DNA from 2 places in the Bradyrhizobium sp. ORS 86 genome. Region 2 is predicted to be linked to the other one. Evidence: predicted binding sites of a transcription regulator. Region 2 holds the regulator's gene; the other holds the start of a gene.

Region 1 (9,671 bases), 770 kb from region 2:
TCGATGCGCGGATCCTTGCGATGTTCGGCGACAAGATCACGACCGACCACATCTCGCCGGCCGGTTCGATCAAGCTCACCTCGCCCGCCGGCAAGTTCCTGAGCGAGCACCAGGTGCGTCCTGCCGACTTCAACCAGTACGGCACGCGCCGCGGCAACCATGAAGTGATGATGCGCGGCACCTTCGCCAACATCCGCATCAAGAACTTCATGCTGAAGGGCGCCGACGGGAATATTCCGGAAGGCGGATTGACCAAGCATTGGCCCGACGGCGAGCAGATGTCGATCTACGACGCGGCGATGAAGTACCAGCATGAGGGCGTGCCGCTGGTGGTGTTCGCCGGCGCCGAATACGGCAACGGCTCGTCGCGCGACTGGGCCGCAAAGGGCACCCGCCTGCTCGGCGTGCGCGCGGTGATCTGCCAGAGCTTCGAGCGCATCCATCGCTCCAACCTGGTCGGCATGGGTGTGCTTCCACTCACCTTCCAGGAAGGCACGTCATGGTCCTCGCTCGGTCTCAAGGGCGACGAGACGGTCACGATCCGCGGGCTCCAGGGTGACCTGAAGCCGCGTCAGACGTTGACTGCCGAGATCACGTCGAATGGCGGTGGCAAGAAGGAAGTCCCGCTGCTCTGCCGGATCGATACGCTCGACGAGCTCGATTACTATCGCAACGGTGGCATCCTGCACTATGTGCTGCGCAAACTCGCCGCCTAGGCCCTTTGTTTGAGCATGATCTCCGCGCAAACGCCTTGCGTTTGTCGCGGGGGAAAACCGCTTCACACTTTTCCGGATCATGCTCCAACGCGGATTTGTGATCAGTGCCTCACCGCTTAGTGAGTAGCGGCTAAAAAGAAGGCGGCCTAAGAAAAGGCCGCTTTCTCGCGTTTTGGGGCACGCGGTTCAGGGACAACTTCATGCTCCGTACAAATACGGATGGAAATCATCACGACTGGTTCGCAGTATGACAGCGATGATGGCCTATAATCGTATCTCGCGATGGTCCAGCGCGCTCGGTATCTGCGCAATCGTCGCCATCATCCGCCCTGCCCACGCCGACCCGCGTGCTGTCGTCGAACTCTTCACCTCACAGGGATGCTCGTCCTGTCCGCCAGCGGATAAGATCATCGGCGATCTTGCGAAAGATCCGAGCGTCATCGCGCTGAGCATGCCGATCGACTATTGGGACTATCTCGGCTGGAAGGATACGCTGGCCGATTCGCGCTTCAGTGCGCGTCAGAAAGCCTATTCGCATATGCGCGGCGATCGCGATGTCTACACGCCGCAGGCCGTGATCAACGGCTCGGCGCATGTGATCGGCAGCGATCGCGCTTCCATCGAGAGCGCCATCAAGGACACCGACAGGAGCGCGGGCGTGATGTCGGTGCCGGTGTCGATGACGCTGACAGGCAAGCAGATCAATGTTTCGGTGGCGGCGTCCAAGTCGCCGGCGGCAGCGCGTGGCGAAGTCTGGATCTGCTCGATCTCGAAATCGGTGCCGATCTCGATTGGACGCGGCGAGAATCGCGGCCGCGAAATCACCTACCACAATGTGGTCCGCAATCTGCTGAAGGTCGGCGACTGGAACGGTTCGTCCGGAAGCTGGACCGTGCCGCTGGAAAACATCACGCGCGAGGGCGTCGATGCCGCCGCGGTGTATGTCCAGGATGGCAGTCGGGACAGGCCGGGCCCCATGCTCGGCGCAGCATTCACGTCACTACACTAAGGTGCGCATGATTGCCTTTTGAGGCCGGCGTCACGCTTTGAGCGAACGCAGGCCTGAGGGCCGCGGGCCGTCTCTCCGAGACATCACCAATATCCGTCCCGAAATCTGTTGCGTTGAGGGTGGCCAGACTCCGCGCGTTTCGATCGGGCGTGAAGGTGGCCAAAAACAAAAAGGACCAACTTTCGTTGGCCCAGTGTTGGGGATCAACTCCCCCGCGTACAGGCCCGATCCCGACGGCCCCGGGGGGCTGGGGGCTGAGGAATCCGGAACCGAAAGGACCGGGCCAACGCAGGGTTTTCTTTTCGCAGAGCAGCGGGGCGGGCGGTGGGCGGAAGTTGGGCAGCAATATGATTCCGCTAACGTTCCCGTGACTCTTTTTTGGACAATCCGTCGCGCCCCTGACATGGTTTACGCCTGCTTTGCATTGTGAATGGCCCCTTGCGATGCCCCTCGCTTAGCGCGATCATGTCAGCCTCGTGACGATCCCGGAGAACGACACCGGCCTTCGGAACAAGGTCGTCACCGGGATGACAGGAGGCGCTCGATGAGTTTGATGTCGGAGGACACTGATCCGAGCGGGATGCGCGCCGTGGCGCGCCCCGCCGCCGCGGCCCAGCCCAACCGCGTGACCTTCAATCGACTTGAGCTCAATCGCATTCTCAATCTGTATGGCCGCATGGTCGCCGATGGCGAGTGGCGCGACTACGCGATCGACTTCCTGAAAGAGCGCGCCGTGTTCTCGGTGTTTCGCCGGGCCTCCGAAGTGCCGATCTACCGGATCGAGAAGGACCCGCGCCTCGCGCGCAAGCAGGGCATGTACAGCGTGATCTCGGCAACAGGCCTGATCCTGCGCCGCGGCCATGAGCTGGAGCGCGTGTTGCTCGTGATCGATCGCAAGCTGGCGTTGGTCTAGGTGGACCAATTCAACGCCGTAGCCCGGATGGAGCGTAGCGCAATCCGGGTTTGCGTCCGCGGATAAACCGGCCCCCGGATTTCGCTTGCGCTCCGTCCGGGCTACGGATCTTGGCTAATCCGTTGGCACCGTTCCGGCACCTTCGCCGAGCTCGCGCTGCATCATCACGGTATCGAGCCAGCGGCCGAACTTCAGGCCGACGCTCGGATGCGTCCCGATCATCTGGAACCCGCATTTGCGATGCATGCCGATCGAGCCGGCGTTGGCGGAATCACCGATCACGGCGATCATCTGCCGAAAGCCGCGGGCTCCACATTCGGCGATCAAGCGCTCCATCAGTTGCAGGCCGATGCCGCGGCGATGGAGCGCGGGATCCAGATAGACCGAGTTCTCGACCGTGAAGCGGTAGGCCGGTCGAGGCCGATAGGGGCCGGCATAGGCATAGCCGACCACGCGACCCTCGTGCGCGGCGACGAAATAAGGAAAGCCGCCATCGATCAGCGCCCGGTAGCGGCGGGTCATCTCGGTGAGGTCGGGCGGAATCAGCTCGAACGTGGCGGTGCCGAAACGCACCGCATGCTCATAGATCGCGGTGATCGAAGGAAGGTCCGCCTCAACGGTCGGCCTGATTTCCGGAATTGACATGGCGCGACACTATTTTTGCTCCGCGCAAAAGAAAAGCCCCGGCCGTTGGGCCGGGGCTCTTCGATCTGTCCGGTCGGCGTTGCGCGTCAGTCGCGCTGGCCGAGGAGCTGCAGCAGCAGCGTGAACAGGTTGATGAAGTTCAGGTAGAGCGAGAGAGCGCCGGTGATCGCCGCACGCTCTGCCATCGCGCCGCCCTGCGAGGCGTAACCGTAGATGTAGTCGTTCTTCAGCCGCTGGGTGTCCCAGGCGGTGAGACCCGCGAACACCAGCACGCCGACCACCGACACGATGAACTGCAGCGCCGAGCTCGCCAGGAACAGGTTGACCAGGCTGGCGATGATGATGCCGATCAGGCCCATGAACAGGAACGAGCCCATGCCGCTCATGTCACGCTTGGTGGTGTAGCCGTAAAGGCTGAGCGCACCGAACGTCGCCGCGGTGATGAAGAACACGCGCACGATCGAGGTGTGCGTGTACACCAGGAAGATCGACGACAGCGACAGGCCCATCAGCGCCGAGAACACCCAGAACAGCAACTGGGCGGTCGAGGGTGCCAAGCGGTTGATGCCGGCCGAGATGACGAACACCATCACGAGAGGGGCGAGGATGAACAGCCACTTCAGCGGGCTGACGAACATCGCGTAGCCGAACTGCGTCAGATAGGCATTGCCAAACTTCGCGACGGCGGCGGACGGATCGCCGGTCACCGCAGCCATGTAGACACCGAGCGCGGCAAAGCCGGTGATGGCCAGGCCGATGCTCATGTAGTTGTAGATGCGCAGCATGTAGGCGCGCAGACCGGCGTCGACGGCCGCAGCGTCAATGCGCCCGGCGGCCCGGCCGAAAGGAGAAGCGTAGTTGCGGTCTAGGTCCGACATGGTCGAATTCCCGTGGTTGGTCCCGGTGGAGCGCAAGGGATTTGCGGCGCCGGTCGTAAATCTATCTCAGATGGCGCGGTTTGCCGAACATTAATTCGGTGTCATCAAACCGATCATCCGACCCGGTTGGTATGTGGGAAATTAACACATCCGACGCAAGCTTCCACGCGCGGCCGAATGTCGCTCTGGCCCGGCATTTGCAGTGAAATACGGTGTCGGCGGCGCTACAAATTGTCACAAATTCCGCAGCACCGAGGCGGGTTTCTGATTCAGCGCCAGCAGCGTTCCGGCCAGCCCCAATCCGACCGTGACGATCAATGCTGCGACCACGACCAGCGCGGCGCTGCCGGCCTGCCAGATGAAGCTCAGTGTCATGAGCCGCGTCACGATCAACCAGGCCGCGATCGAACCGGCGATGACTCCGAACGCGGCAGTTGCAAAGCCGATCATCAGATACTCCAGCGCGTAGGCGCCGAGCAGTCGTGCTCGCGTGGCGCCCAACGTCTTGAGGATCACGGCGTCGTAGACCCGGTGGCGATGGCCGGCGGCCAATGCACCGCCCAGCACCAGGATGGCGGAGAGCAGCGTCACGGCGCTGGCGCCGCGGATCGCCAGCACAAGGTTGCTGACGACGCTGCCGATCGTCTCGAGCGCCTCGCGGACACGCACGCTCGTCACCATCGGGAAGGCGTCGGCGACCTGCTTGATGATGCGGGCGTCCTCGACGGAACCCGGATGTGGCTCCGTCAGGGTCGCGACATGGCTGTGCGGCGCGCCCTTGAAAGCATTCGGCGAGAACACCAGCACGAAGTTGATGCCGAGTCCCTGCCAGTCGATATTGCGGAGATTGGCGATCTTCGCCGGGACGTCGCGGCCGAGCACATTGACGACGATCTCGTCGCCGATCTTCAGGCCCAAGCCATCGGCGATCTTCTTCTCCATCGAAACCAGCGGAGGGCCGCTGTAGTCGGGACCCCACCACTCGCCCTCGACAATCTTCGAGCCCTTGGGCACTTCGCCGGTGTAGGTCAGGCCGCGGTCGCTCTGCAGCACCCATTCCGAGTCTACCGTCGGATTGAGCTGGTCGGCTTTCACGCCGCGGGCGGCGACGATGCGCCCACGCAGCATCGGCACGTCCTCGACCGTCGAATCCGGTGAGATCTGCTTGAGGAAGCTGCCGAAGCGGTCGGCCTCGGTGGAGGGGATATCGATGAAGAAGAACGACGGCGCCCGCTCCGGCAGCGCCGCCAGAAACTGGCGGCGCAGATTGCCGTCGATCTGGGTGATGGTGACGAGCACCGCAAGCCCAAGGCCCAGCGACAGCACGACCGACGGCGTCAGCGCTCCGGGCCGATGGATGTTGGCGATCGCGAGCCGCAGCATGGTCATGCGGCTGCGTGGCAACCGCCGCGCCACGGCCATCAGCAGTTCGGCAATTCCGCGCAGCAGCAGGAACACTGCGATCGAGGCGACGACGAACACAGTGGCAACCCGCTTGTCGTAGGACAGCCCGATCGCGACCGCGATCAGCAGGGCGATCACGACTGCCATCAGCGCGAGATAGCTCCAGCGCGGGCGATGCCATTCGCTGGTGACGGTCTCGCGGAACAGCGCGGCCACCGGCACGTCGTGGACCCGGCCGAGTGGCCAAAGGCCGAAGGCGAGCGCGGTGAGCTGCCCGTAGATGAAGGCGAGCGCAAGCTCATCCGGATGCACGGACGGCACCACGGGCAGCGGCAGCAGCGTGCCGAACAGGGTGACGATCGCGAACGGCAGTGCGGCGCCGAGCATAAGACCGATCACCGAGCCGATTCCAGCCAGCACGACCACCTGGGTGAGATAGATCGTGAAGACGTCGCGGCCGGTGGCGCCGAGCGCCTTGAAGGAGGCGATGACGTCGCGGCGGCGGTCGATATGGCTCTTCACCGCATTGGCGACGCCGACGCCGCCGACCAGCAGCGCGGCAAGGCCGACCAGGGTCAGGAATTGCGTGAAGCGGTTGATGCTGCGTTCGAGCTGCGGCGAGGCATTGCTGCGGCTGCGGACTTCCCAGCCGGCTTCGGGCGCCGCGTTGCGCGCGCCGTCGATCAATGCCGTGGTGGAGCGATCGTCATTGGCGCCGTCGGGCAGTTTCACGCGATAGATCCAGCGCACCAGACTGCCCGGCTGCAGCAGATCGGTGGCGCGCAGACTGGTTTCGCTGACCAGAAAGCGCGGGCCGAGGCCGACGCCGCCGGCAAGCTTGTCCGGCTCGGATGCGACCACGCTGCGGATCTGATAGGTCGCGCTGCCGACGGTGACGCGGTCGCCGAGCTTGAGGTCGAGCCGTGCGAGCAAGGTCGAATCGACCGCCGCGCCATAGGCGCCGTCGCGCTCGGCGAGGAGATCGGCGAGCGGCAGGTTCGGCTCCAGCGTCAGTTCGCCGAGCATCGGATATTTGCCGTCGACTGCCTTGAGCTCGACCAGCGCCAGCTTGCCGTCCTTGCTGCGCGCCATTGCGCGGAGCGTAGCTGCGATCGAGACCTCGCCGCGTGTCCGCAGGAATGCAACCTCGTTCGGCTTGGCCTCGCGCGAGATCAGCGAGAACGCGACGTCGCCGCCGAGCAAGGTGCGGCCTTCGCGCGACAGGCCTTCGCCAAGGCTCGCTGCGACCGAGCCGACGCCGGCGATCGCCATCACCCCGAGCGCGATGCAGGCGATGAAGACGTAGAAGCCGCGCAGGCCGCCGCGCAGTTCGCGCATCGCACACCGAAAGGCGAGCGACGACGCGCGGCCCTGCACCGCGACTTCGGACGCGATGCTCATGTCGCGGAGTGTCCGTCGATCCGGCCCGAGCGCAGCCGCACCACGCGATCGCAGCGCTGCGCGAGCGAGATGTCGTGCGTCACCAGCACCAGCGTCATGCCGCGCTCGGCGTGCTTGGCGAAGAGCAGATCGACGATCTGCTTTCCGGTCGCCTCGTCGAGATTTCCGGTCGGCTCGTCGGCCACGAGGATCGCGGGATCGGGCGCGAGCGCGCGCGCGATCGCCACGCGCTGCTGCTCGCCGCCGGAAAGTTGCGTCGGATAGTGATGCAGGCGCTCGCCGAGGCCCACCGATCGCAGCTCCTGCGCGGCGCGTGCCGCCGCATCCGCGCTGCCGGCGAGCTCGAGCGGCACCGCGACGTTCTCCAGTGCCGTCATGGTCGGGATCAGATGGAACGACTGGAAAACGATGCCGACTTGGCGGCCGCGGAAGCGCGCAAGAGTATCCTCATCGAGGGCATTGAACGAGGTGCCGTTGACGACCACTTCTCCACTGTCAGGACGTTCGAGCCCCGCCATCACCATCAGCAAGGTCGACTTGCCCGAGCCCGACGGGCCGATCAGGCCGATGGCCTCGCCCGCCGCCACACGAAGGCTGATATCTTTCAGGATATGAACCCGTGCTGCGCCGGTGCCGAGCGAGAGATTGACGTTCTTGACAGAGATGGTGTCCGGCTCGACGCCGGTCAGTGAAGAGGATTCGATGAGACTGTCCATGGTTCGGTCATATGGCACTTCCGCCGCTGCGGTCGAGGGCCGGTTGGGAATCTTCGTGCACATACTCGTGTTGCTTATGGGCTTGATGACGGCGGCAAGCGTGCACGCGGCGGATTCCGCGAAACCGGTCAAGATGGTGGTGCTGGGTGACTCCTTGAGTGCCGGCTACGGCCTTCCGGCCGCTGCATCGTTTCCCGTCCGCCTGCAAAAGGCTTTGGATGCCAAGGGGATAAAGGTCGATATCAGCAATGCCGGGGTGTCCGGCGATACCGCCTCGGGCGGCCGAGACCGGGTCGACTGGTCGGTGCCTGACGGAACCGATGCGGTGATCCTCGAACTCGGCGCCAACGATGCCTTGCGCGGCACCGACCCCGCCGTCACCCGCGCCGCGCTGTCCGACATCATCACAAAGTTGAAGGCGCGCAAGATCGCAGTTCTGTTGTGCGGCATGCTCGCGCCGCCGAACTACGGCAGCGATTACGCGGCCAAGTTCAACGCGATCTATCCTGATCTCTCGAAGTCCCTTGGCGTGCCGTTGTATCCGTTCTTTCTCGACGGCGTGGCCGCCGACGCCAAGCTCAATCAGGCCGACGGCATGCATCCGACGGCCGACGGAGTGGATATCGTCGTGAAGAACATCCTGCCCACGGTGGAGGCATTTCTTGGAGCATTATCTGGGCAACGCAGTTGAAATACAGGCTCTGCCGCGCGTCATGACCGTAGGGTTACGAGCTGTTAACGCATCATGCTTCGCAGAGTCATATAACTCGGGTACAAAGAGACATCGGTGATTCGTCACCGGGTCGTAACAGGGCGCGGGCTCCCAAAACTCGCGTCACAGCATCGAGGATTATTGCGATGCCGCGTCTGTTCACTGGACTGGAAATCCCGGCCGATATCGGCCAAACCCTCTCCAGCCTGCGTGGTGGCCTTCCCGGCGCTCGCTGGATCGATCCCGAAAATTATCACGTCACCCTGCGCTTCATCGGCGATATCGATGGTGTCTCGGCCAACGAGATCGCTATGATGCTGTTTCGGGTGAACCGCAAACCGTTCGAGGTGAAGCTTCAGGGCCTGTCGAGCTTTGGCGGACGCAAGCCGCGCGCGGTGGTTGCCGCCGTCGAGCCGAGCCGGCCGCTGATCGAACTGCAGGCGGAGCTCGAGCGGATGATGCAGCGGATCGGGCTTGACCCCGAGGGGCGCAAGTTCACGCCGCACGTGACGCTCGCGCGATTGCACGATGCGTCGAGCCAGGACGTTGCGGACTATCTTTCCGTGCGCGGCTACTTCCCGAGCCGCACCTTCATGGCGGATCGCTTCGTGTTGTTCTCGTCACGTGCCTCGACCGGCGGCGGACCCTACGTGGTCGAGGATTCCTACGCGCTCTGCGCGTGAGATAGCCGCCGCTTTTTCCGCGCCCGGCCGGCTCGCGCGGACCGCCGGGGCGCGCAAGATCGTGCTTCTGCATACCCGTCGCCAAAATTCGCGGCTTGCAATTTTCCGCCGGGTAGGGCCGTAAGATGGCTCATGCTGTCCACCTCGCCGAGTTCCTTCCTTGATTATTACAAGGCCCTGGTCGCCTCCGGCGCGATCGAGGCTGATCCTGCGCAGGCGCGCGCCGCCGCCGCATTTGGCGCGCTCGAGGAGCGGCTCACGAGCTACAAGCCGCAACGCAAGCAGAGCCTGTTCGGCCGGCTGTTCGGCGGCGACAGGGACGAGAAGCCGCCGCGCGGGCTCTATGTCCATGGCGAGGTCGGCCGCGGCAAGACCATGCTGATGGACATGTTCTTCCAGCAGAGCCCGATCGAGCACAAGCGCCGCGCGCATTTCCACGAATTCATGGCCGAAGCGCACGAGCGCATCTACGGCTATCGCCAGCAGATCGCGCGCGGCGAGATCGCCGAAGCCGACGTCATCGCGCTCACCGCGCAGGCGATCTTCGACGAGACCTGGCTGCTCTGCTTCGACGAATTCCACGTCACCGACATC
Region 2 (9,671 bases):
AACAAGGGCGGCAAGACGGTGCAGCCGACGGTCGACGCCTTCCAGGCCGCCGCTTCCAACGCCGACTGGTCGCATACGCCGGGCTACTACGTGATCCTGACCGACCAGCCCGGCGACAAGTCCTGGCCGATCACGGCGGCGACCTTCATCCTGATGCACAAGGAAGCGACCGATAAGGCGGCGTCCCAGGAAGCGCTCAAGTTCTTCCGCTGGGCGTTCAAGAACGGCGACAAGATGGCCGAGGAGCTCGACTACATCCCGATGCCAGGCAATGTCGTCCAGCAGATCGAGAAGACCTGGACCTCCGAGATCAAGAGCTAACTCCGACGTTTCGAACCAAAGCTGTGCCGCCCGCGGGGCGGCACAGCTTCTGCAACCGGATCCGGACTCCGTCATTATCGCGACAAGCCTGGAGTCCGGGAGCGGCGCTCCGGAAGGCGCAACGGGAACGGCGTCGGTCAAAGAACGTCGGCGACGATCGCTTCGGGGCGTAGCGGATTGCGTAGCCTTTACATAGTAGAGAGGGGATTGGCGTGGCAGACATGGCTGTTCAGAGCGATGTGATGGAAGCTGCCGGAACTTACGATCGCGCCAAGGCCCTCAGCGCGTTCAAGCTCGGTGATGCCACCTTTTACTGGATCACCCGGATTTCGGCGATTTCGGTTCTGTTGATCCTCGGCGGCATCATCCTGTCGTTGATCGTTGGTGCTTGGCCGGCGATGAAGGAATACGGGTTCGCCTTCCTGTGGACCCAGCGCTGGGCTCCCTCGGCCGATCCGCCGGTGCTGGGCGCGCTTGGTCCGGTCTACGGCACCCTGATCACGTCGGCCATCGCCATGCTGATCGCCATTCCCGTGGGCATCGGCATTGCCGTGTTCCTGACCGAACTCTGCCCGCAATGGCTGCGCCGGCCGATCGGCATCGCGGTCGAGTTGCTCGCCGGCATCCCCTCGATCATCTACGGCATGTGGGGCTTCTTCGTGCTCGGCCCGTTCCTCGCCAACACGTTCCAGCCGTTCATGATCCGGATCTTCGAGGGCGTGCCGGTGCTCGGCAGCATCTTCGCCGGTCCGCCGTCCTATCTCAGCCTGTTCAACGCCTCGCTGATCCTCGCGATCATGGTGCTGCCGTTCATCACCGCGATCTCGGTCGATGTGTTCAAGACCGTGCCGTCGGTGCTGAAGGAAGCCGCCTACGGCATGGGCTGCACCACCTGGGAGGTCGTCCGCAGCGTCGTGATCCCCTACACCCGGGTCGGCGTGATCGGCGGCATCATGCTGGCGCTCGGTCGTGCGCTCGGCGAGACCATGGCGGTGACCTTCATCATCGGCAACTCGTTTCGCATCTCCTCGTCGATCTTCGCGCCGGGCACCACGATCTCGGCGGCGATCGCCTCCGAATTCGCCGAAAGCGACGGCCTGCACCAGTCCGGCCTGATCCTGCTCGGCCTGCTCTTGTTCGTGCTGACCTTTTTCGTGCTCGCGGCGGCGCGCTTGATGCTGCTGCGTCTGGAAAAGAAGGCGGGGAAGTGACGCCATGAACCCGATCTACAAATCCCGCCGCCGCAGCGACATCGTCGTCCGCGCTCTCTGCGTCAGCGCCGCGCTATTCGGCGTCACCTGGCTGGCGCTGATCCTGCTCACGCTGCTCTACAACGGCGTCGCAGGGCTGAGCGTGCAGCTCTTCACCCAGAACACCCCGCCGCCTGGCTCGACCGAAGGCGGTCTGCTCAACGCCATCGTCGGTTCGATCATCATGACCGTGATCGGGGTCGGTATCGGCGCGCCGCTTGGCCTGTTCGCCGGCACCTATCTTGCCGAGTACGGTAGACATGACAAACTCACCTCGGTGATCCGCTTCATCAACGATATCCTGCTCAGCGCGCCGTCGATTATCATCGGCCTGTTCATCTATGGCGCCGTGGTGGTGCCGATGCGCGGCTTCTCGGCGATCGCCGGCTCCCTGGCCCTCGCGGTGATCGTGATCCCGGTCGTGCTGCGCACCACCGAGGACATGCTGCTGCTGGTGCCTAATCCGCTGCGCGAGGCGGCAAGCGCGCTCGGCCTGCCGCGTTCGCTGGTCATCAAGCGGATCGCCTATCGTGCCGCCCGATCGGGTCTGATCACCGGTGTGTTGCTGGCCACCGCCCGCGTCGCGGGTGAAACCGCGCCGCTGCTGTTCACCGCGCTCTCGAACCAGTTCTTCAGCCTGAACCTGACCAGCACGATGGCCAATCTCCCGGTGACCATCAACAACTTCGTGCAGAGCCCCTATGCCTACTGGAAGGAGTTGGCCTGGAGCGGTGCACTGCTCATCACCTTCACCGTGCTCGCGCTCAATATCGGCGCGCGCATCCTAGGTGCCGAAAGGGCCGCAAAATGACCGAGCTTTCCGTTTCGATGACTGCCGCGAGCCACGTCCCCCAGGTGCCGCTTCCAGAGGCGCCGCCGAAAGTGACGGTGCGCAACCTCAACTTCTATTACGGCGAGCACCACGCGCTGAAGAACATCAACCTGACGCTCGGTACCAACCGCGTCACGGCGTTCATCGGCCCGTCGGGCTGCGGCAAGTCGACCCTGCTGCGCATCTTCAACCGGATGTATGATCTCTATCCGGGTCAGCGCGCCGTCGGCCAGTTGATGCTGGACCAGACCAACATCCTCGACCCCAAGCTCGACCTCAACCTGTTGCGCGCGCGGGTCGGCATGGTGTTCCAGAAACCGACGCCGTTCCCGATGACGATCTATGAGAACATCGCCTTCGGCATCCGCCTCTATGAGAAGATCTCGAAGTCCGAGATGGACGACCGGGTCGAAAAGGCGCTGCGCGGCGGCGCGCTGTGGAACGAGGTCAAGGACAAGCTGAACGCCTCGGGCCTCTCGCTGTCCGGCGGCCAGCAGCAGCGCCTGTGCATCGCGCGCACCGTCGCGGTGCGACCCGAGGTGATCCTGTTCGACGAGCCGTGCTCGGCGCTCGATCCGATCTCGACCGCCAAGGTCGAGGAGCTGATCCAGGAACTGTCCGAGGACTACACGATCGCGATCGTTACCCACAACATGCAGCAGGCGGCGCGCGTCTCCGACAAGACCGCCTTCATGTATCTTGGCGAACTGATCGAGTTCGACGACACCAACAAGATCTTCACCTCGCCGAGTGATCGACGCACCCAGGACTACATCACCGGCCGGTTCGGCTGAGGAGACAAGCGATGGTTTCTGAACATACCGCCAAGGCATTCGACAGCGACCTGCAGGAACTCACCCGCCTGGTCGCCGAGATGGGCGGCCTCGTCGAGCGCATGATCACCGAGTCCGTCGATGCGCTGATCCGCCGCGACGTCGCGCTCGGCAAGCGCGTCGTCGCCGCCGACGTCGAGATCGACAGCCTGCAGCGCATCATCGAGGAGCGCGCGGTGCTGACGATTGCGCGCCGCCAGCCGATGGCGATCGACCTGCGCGAGATCGTCAGCGCAATGCGGGTGGCGACCGACCTCGAACGGATCGGCGACCTTGCCAAGAACATGGGCAAGCGGGTCGCGGCGCTGGAGAGCGATTTCCAGCCGCTGAAGCTGATCCGCGGCCTGGAGCACATGACCGACTTGGTGCTGTCGCAAGTCAAGTCGGTGCTCGACGCCTACGCCGCACACGATTTGCCGGCCGCGATGGCGGTCTGGAAGGGCGACGAGGAGGTCGACGCGATCTGCACCTCGCTGTTCCGCGAGTTGCTCACCTACATGATGGAGGATCCGCGCAACATCTCGTTCTGCATCCATCTGATGTTCTGTGCCAAGAACATCGAGCGGATCGGCGACCATGCCACCAACATCGCCGAAACCGTGTTCTACATGATCGAAGGCCAGCAGATCACCGACAAGCGCCCGAAGGGTGACATGACCACCTTTGCCACCACAGTGCCGGGCAACGGCTAGCTGAAGGTGCTGGTTCGCGTTCGGGCAACGGATCAACACAGAGAAAGACCATAGACCGATGAGCGCACGCATTCTGGTAGTCGAAGACGAGGAAGCGCTGACGACGTTGTTGCGCTACAACCTCGACGCGGAAGGCTACGACGTCGAGACGGTCGGGCGCGGCGACGATGCCGACACAAGGCTGAAGGAGCGTGTTCCCGATCTCGTGGTGCTTGACTGGATGCTGCCCGGCCTCTCCGGCATCGAGCTGTGCCGCCGCCTGCGGGCGCGACCCGAGACCAAGCAGCTTCCGATCATCATGCTGACGGCGCGCGGCGAGGAGAGCGAGCGGGTGCGAGGCCTCGCCACCGGCGCCGACGATTACATCGTCAAGCCGTTCTCGGTGCCGGAGCTGCTGGCGCGCGTGAGGGGCCTGTTGCGCCGCGCGAGCCCTGAGCGGCTCGCGACCGTGCTGACTTACGGCGATATCGAGCTCGACCGCGAGAAGCGTCGCGTCGCGCGCTCCGGCCGGCCGATCGATCTCGGGCCTACCGAGTATCGCCTGCTCGAGTTCTTCCTCGAGCATCCCGGCCGCGTGTTCAGCCGCGAGCAACTCCTCGACAGCGTCTGGGGCCGCGACATCTATATCGACGAGCGGACTGTCGACGTGCACATCGGCCGCTTGCGCAAGCTGCTCAATCCCGGCCGCGAGCAGGATCCGATCCGCACCGTGCGCGGTGCCGGCTATGCGCTCGACGACCGCTTCGCCAAGGCGGAGCCGCAGCCGTAAGGCGCGGCAGCAAATAACCACAGCGTCGTCCCGGCAAAAGCCGCGACCCATAACCCCGAATGCAAATTGTTGCGCGAAGTTGGAACGACGAGTCCCGTTCACAACACAAGCCGCAGCGTATGGGGCCCGGCCTGCGGCAGGACGACGCTGGTGACGTAGAGGTGGTCCCTTCACAAAAAAATCCCCGCTTGCGCGGGGATTTTGTTTCCACGGCCTATGCTACTCACCGGGTCGGCGGCTTGTTGGCGGGCCTGCGCCGGTCGGCAGCCGGCTGGTAGGCGATGCGCGAGTGGTGCGCGCAATAGGGCAGGCCGGTGAGCGCCTTGCCGCCGCAGAAGAAGAATTCGGGGCTCGAGGGGTCGCCGACTGGCCAGTGGCAGGTCGCCTCGTTCAGCTCGAGCAGCGACAGCCGTTGGCTCATCGGCACCACATTGTCGTAGGCGACCGGATCCGGCTCCAGCTCGACCTCGAAGGCGTGGGCGAGCGCGGTGTTGCCGCGCGAGACCGGACGCGCCACCCGCATCATGTGTTGGGCGGGACGGGCCTTGCGCTGTCGCGGGGCAGCGGTGGAAGGGGCCTTGGCACGGCCGGACAGGCCAAGCCGATGCACTTTGCCGATCACGGCGTTTCGCGTCACATTGCCGAGTTCCGCCGCAATCTGGCTGGCCGACAGGCCCGCCTCCCAGAGCTTCTTGAGCTGCTCGACGCGATCATCGGACCAGGTCAATACCGTCATCGCATTCTTCCCTTCGCCTTGCGCCGGCCAGTCATCGGAGCGGCGCTGCGAGCCAAATCTGACAAATATCCCTGCGGTCAGAATCCCTTAGCCCTCGCCGGACGCGGTTTTGCGCCCGAACGTGTACGCAGAACGAAAGCTACTTAGAGGGTCCAGTACTGCCGCACGAGATGTCGTATCCGACAGTCCAAACGCTACAATATGGCGTGACTCTGGCGCAAGAGTCCGCGGCAGCGCGTCCACATGTTCCGACACTTATGCATTGCAATGAGGCTTTTCCACCTCACCGGAATGCTCCGGATTGCGCGCGTTTCGCACTGCAGGAAGGCCACTTCGTAGCGATTGACAGAGACTGCCCGCAGCATACAATGCCCGCCACGTGCCGCCCGAAAAGGCGGCACGTTTTGTTTTCCGAAGCTGGCCGTTGCTGCGCTGGCGTCAAGGCACGCGGCAATTGTCGGCCTCAAACCCGTCAGTGATTGCCATGACCAACAGCGCCACGTCGCATCTGCTTCCCGTCTTCGCCAGGGTCGATCTCGGCTTCGAGCGCGGTGAGGGCGCTTGGCTCATCGCAACCAACGGCGACCGCTATCTCGATTTCACCTCGGGCGTCGCGGTGAACGCGCTCGGGCATGCGCATCCGCATCTGGTCAGGGCGCTCCAGGAACAGGCGACCAAGCTCTGGCACATGTCGAACCTGTTCAAGAGCCCGGACGGCGAGGCGCTCGCCGCGCGGCTCTGCGAGCAGAGCTTTGCCGACTACGTATTCTTCTGCAATTCCGGCGCGGAAGCGACGGAAGGCGTGATCAAGCTGGTTCGCCATTATCACTTCTCCAAGGGACATCCCGAGCGCTACCGCATCGTCACCTTCGAAGGCGCGTTCCACGGTCGCACGCTCGGAACGCTCGCCGCCACCGGTTCCGCCAAATATCTGGAGGGCTTCGGTCCGCCGATGGACGGCTTCGACCAGGTTCCGCACGGCGACATCGAGGCCGTGAAGAAGGCGATCGGACCGCACACCGCCGGCATCCTGATCGAGCCGGTGCAGGGCGAGGGCGGCGTGCGCTCGGCCCCGCAAGCCTTCTTCAAGGCGCTGCGCCAGCTCTGCGACGAGCACGGCCTGCTGCTTGCATTCGACGAGGTGCAGACCGGCATGGGCCGCACCGGCGAATTGTTCGCCTACAAGCGCGTCGGCGTGACGCCCGACGTGATGTCGCTCGCGAAGGCGCTCGGCGGCGGGTTCCCGATCGGCGCGGTGTTGGCGAGCGCAAAGGCTGCGGCCGGCATGGCACCGGGCTCGCACGGTTCGACCTTCGGCGGCAATCCGCTGGCGGTGGCGGCGGCCAATGCCGTGCTCGACGTGATGCTCAAACCCGGCTTTTTCGATCACGTGCAGAGGATGTCGCTGCTGCTCAAGCAGAAGCTTGCTTCGGTCGTCGATCGCTATCCCGGCGTGATTTCGGACGTGCGCGGCGAAGGCCTGTTGATCGGTGTTAAGGCCGTGGTGCCCTCGGGCGACCTCGTCACCGCGCTGCGCGAGCAGAAGCTGCTCACCGTCGGCGCCGGCGACAATGTCGTGCGATTCCTCGCGCCCCTGATCGTGACCGAGGCCGAAATCGACCAGGCCATCGGAAGTCTCGAGCGCGCCTGCTCCGCGCTGTCGGCGGCGCAGCCGAAGAAGGCGGCCGGATGATGAGCAAGCCGGTCCGCCACTTCCTCGACATCAACGAATTGCCGCTCGGCGAGTTGCGCAACATGCTCTCGGCCGGTGCCGCCATGAAGGCGAAGCTGAAGGCCCATGAGAAGGGCAAGAAGCCGCTCGAAGGCAAGACGCTGGCGATGATCTTCGAGCGTCCATCGACCCGTACGCGGGTCTCGTTCGACGTCGGCATGCGCCAGCTCGGCGGTGAATCGATCATGCTGACCGGCGCCGAGATGCAGCTCGGCCGCGGCGAGACCATCGCCGACACCGCGCGCGTGCTGTCGCGCTATGTCGATGCGATCATGATCCGCATCCTCAACCACGATGCGCTGCTGGAGCTCGCAGCGCACGCCACCGTTCCCGTGATCAACGGGCTGACGCGACGCTCGCATCCCTGCCAGGTGATGGCCGACCTGATGACCTTCGAGGAAAATCGCGGCTCGATCGAGGGCAAGACGGTGGCCTGGACCGGTGATGACAACAACGTGCTCGCCTCCTGGGCGCACGCCGCCGAGCGCTTCAAGTTCAATCTCAACGTGGCGACGCCGCCGGAGCTCGCACCGAAGAAGGCGATGCGCGACTGGATCAAGGCGACCGGCGCGCCGATCGTGCTTGGCAGCGATCCGGAGGCCGCGGTCCGTGGCGCCGACTGCGTCGTCACCGACACCTGGGTGTCGATGGGCGACAAGGAGGGCGAGCACCGCCACAACGTGCTCAGGCCCTATCAGGTCAATGCCAAGCTGATGTCGCTCGCCAAGCCCGACGCGCTGTTCATGCACTGCCTGCCGGCGCATCGCGGCGAAGAGGTCACCGACGAGGTGATCGACGGTCCGCAGTCCGTCGTGTTCGACGAGGCGGAAAACCGCCTGCATGCGCAGAAGGGCATTCTGGCCTGGTGTTTTGACGCGGTCGCGTAAGGCCACCACAAGACTGTCGTCCCGGCCAAGCCAACGGGTCGCGCGAATGCGCGCCCGATGACAGGCTCCGCGCGAGCCGGGACTCTTACGCCGCGACCCCTGAAAGAGGCACGAGGGGAGACGCCTTGTGCCGCGAGAAAATCCTGTGGTTGGTCCCTTGCTTTCGCAGGGACGACGTCGATCCTCGGTATGCTGAACCCCTTTCGTTTTGTGGTCCGAGACCCCAGATAGAGCGCCATGGTTCCACAATCCCCCGACACCAAAATCGCTGCCGAGGCGCCAACCCGCGCGCCATCGGCCATTCCGGTTGACGACGCAGTGCTGGCCTTCGAGGTCGACGCGCTCGACCTGCGCGGCCGGCTGACCCGGCTCGGCCCGGCGCTCGACGAGATCTTGCACAAGCACGATTATCCGCCGCCGGTCGGCAAGCTGCTGGGCGAGGCGATCGTGCTGACCACGCTGCTCGGCTCGTCGGTGAAGTTCGAGGGCCGCTTCATCCTGCAGACCCGCACCGACGGCCCGGTCTCGCTCCTGATCGTCGATTTCCGGGCGCCCGACCAGTTGCGTGCTTATGCGCGCTACGACGCCGCCCGCCTCACGCCGGGCCTCAGCTCCGGTGAGTTGCTCGGCAAGGGGCATCTGGCGATGACCATCGACCAGGGCTCGAAGACGAGTCGCTATCAGGGGCTGGTCGCGCTGGAGGGCGGCAGCCTGGAAGATGCGGCCCACGAGTATTTCCTGCGCTCCGAGCAGATCCCGACGCGGGTCCGTCTTGCGGTCGGCGAGGAGATGCGCGGCGGCGAAGGTGGCAAGCTGCACTGGCGCGCCGGCGGCATCATGCTGCAATTCCTGCCGAAGGCGCCGGAACGCGCCAAGCAGGCCGATCTGCATCCCGGCGACGCGCCGGAGGGCACGATCGCGCATAGCGTGCCCGAGGATGACGCCTGGGTCGAAGGACAGTCGCTGATCTCGACCGTCGAGGATGTCGAGCTGATCGATCCCGATCTCTCCGGCGAGCGGCTGCTCTACCGCCTGTTCCACGAACGGGGCGTCCGCGTCTTCACTCCGCAACCGCTGCGCGCGCAGTGCTCCTGCTCGCGCGACGCGGTGTCCGCGATGCTCAAGAGCTTCACGCCGAAGGATCGCGCCGACATGGTCAAGGACGGCAAGGTGGTCGTGACCTGCGAATTCTGCTCGTCGGTCTACGAATTCACGCCAGACGAAGCGGGCGTGGAGTAGGGCACGGTCGTCGCCACAACGAGCGCGTCGTCACCCGCGAAAGCGGGTGACCCAGTATTCCAGAGACGTTTGTGAACGATGAAAAGGCCGCGGCGTACTGGATGCCCCGCATGCGCGGGGCATGACATCTTAGGCTAATTCAGTACGCGCTTGCCGTCCGGGCTCGGGCTGTCGAGCGAGAAGGTCGGCACGTCGATCTCGAAGCGCTCGCCGCTCTCGCTGACCATCAGGTAGCTGCCGGTCATGAAGCCGGAGGCAGTCGGCAGCGGTACGCCCGAGGTGTATTCGAAGCGTTCGCCGGGGGCGAGCACCGGCTGCTCGCCGACCACACCTTCGCCACGCACCTCCTGGCGGCGGCCGGTGGCATCGGTGATGATCCA

Evidence for each region. Region 2 encodes PhoB, which activates phosphate uptake and scavenging genes when phosphate is short. Its sites were predicted from a motif close to TGTCATNNANCTGTCAT; they were not measured.
Region 1: P6U25_RS01860 (DUF2794 domain-containing protein) is a predicted target of PhoB. The motif match lies at 2,191-2,207, and genes of this name have one in related genera.

What each region holds. Positions count from the first base shown of each region.
Region 1 is NZ_CP120699.1:392,458-402,128, forward strand. It holds gene acnA (aconitate hydratase AcnA) at 1-716, shown strand, start outside; gene P6U25_RS01855 (DUF1223 domain-containing protein) at 964-1,725, shown strand; gene P6U25_RS01860 (DUF2794 domain-containing protein) at 2,270-2,638, shown strand; gene P6U25_RS01865 (GNAT family N-acetyltransferase) at 2,753-3,283, opposite strand; gene P6U25_RS01870 (Bax inhibitor-1/YccA family protein) at 3,370-4,161, opposite strand; gene P6U25_RS01875 (ABC transporter permease) at 4,396-6,966, opposite strand; gene P6U25_RS01880 (ABC transporter ATP-binding protein) at 6,963-7,682, opposite strand; gene P6U25_RS01885 (arylesterase) at 7,738-8,373, shown strand; gene thpR (RNA 2',3'-cyclic phosphodiesterase) at 8,541-9,077, shown strand; gene zapE (cell division protein ZapE) at 9,210-9,671, shown strand, end outside.
Region 2 is NZ_CP120699.1:7,334,997-7,344,667, reverse strand. It holds gene pstS (phosphate ABC transporter substrate-binding protein PstS) at 1-321, shown strand, start outside; gene pstC (phosphate ABC transporter permease subunit PstC) at 543-1,532, shown strand; gene pstA (phosphate ABC transporter permease PstA) at 1,537-2,382, shown strand; gene pstB (phosphate ABC transporter ATP-binding protein PstB) at 2,379-3,197, shown strand; gene phoU (phosphate signaling complex protein PhoU) at 3,209-3,928, shown strand; gene phoB (phosphate regulon transcriptional regulator PhoB) at 3,987-4,697, shown strand; gene P6U25_RS33955 (GcrA family cell cycle regulator) at 4,921-5,433, opposite strand; gene P6U25_RS33950 (aspartate aminotransferase family protein) at 5,918-7,126, shown strand; gene argF (ornithine carbamoyltransferase) at 7,126-8,052, shown strand; gene P6U25_RS33940 (Hsp33 family molecular chaperone) at 8,290-9,291, shown strand; gene apaG (Co2+/Mg2+ efflux protein ApaG) at 9,426-9,671, opposite strand, start outside.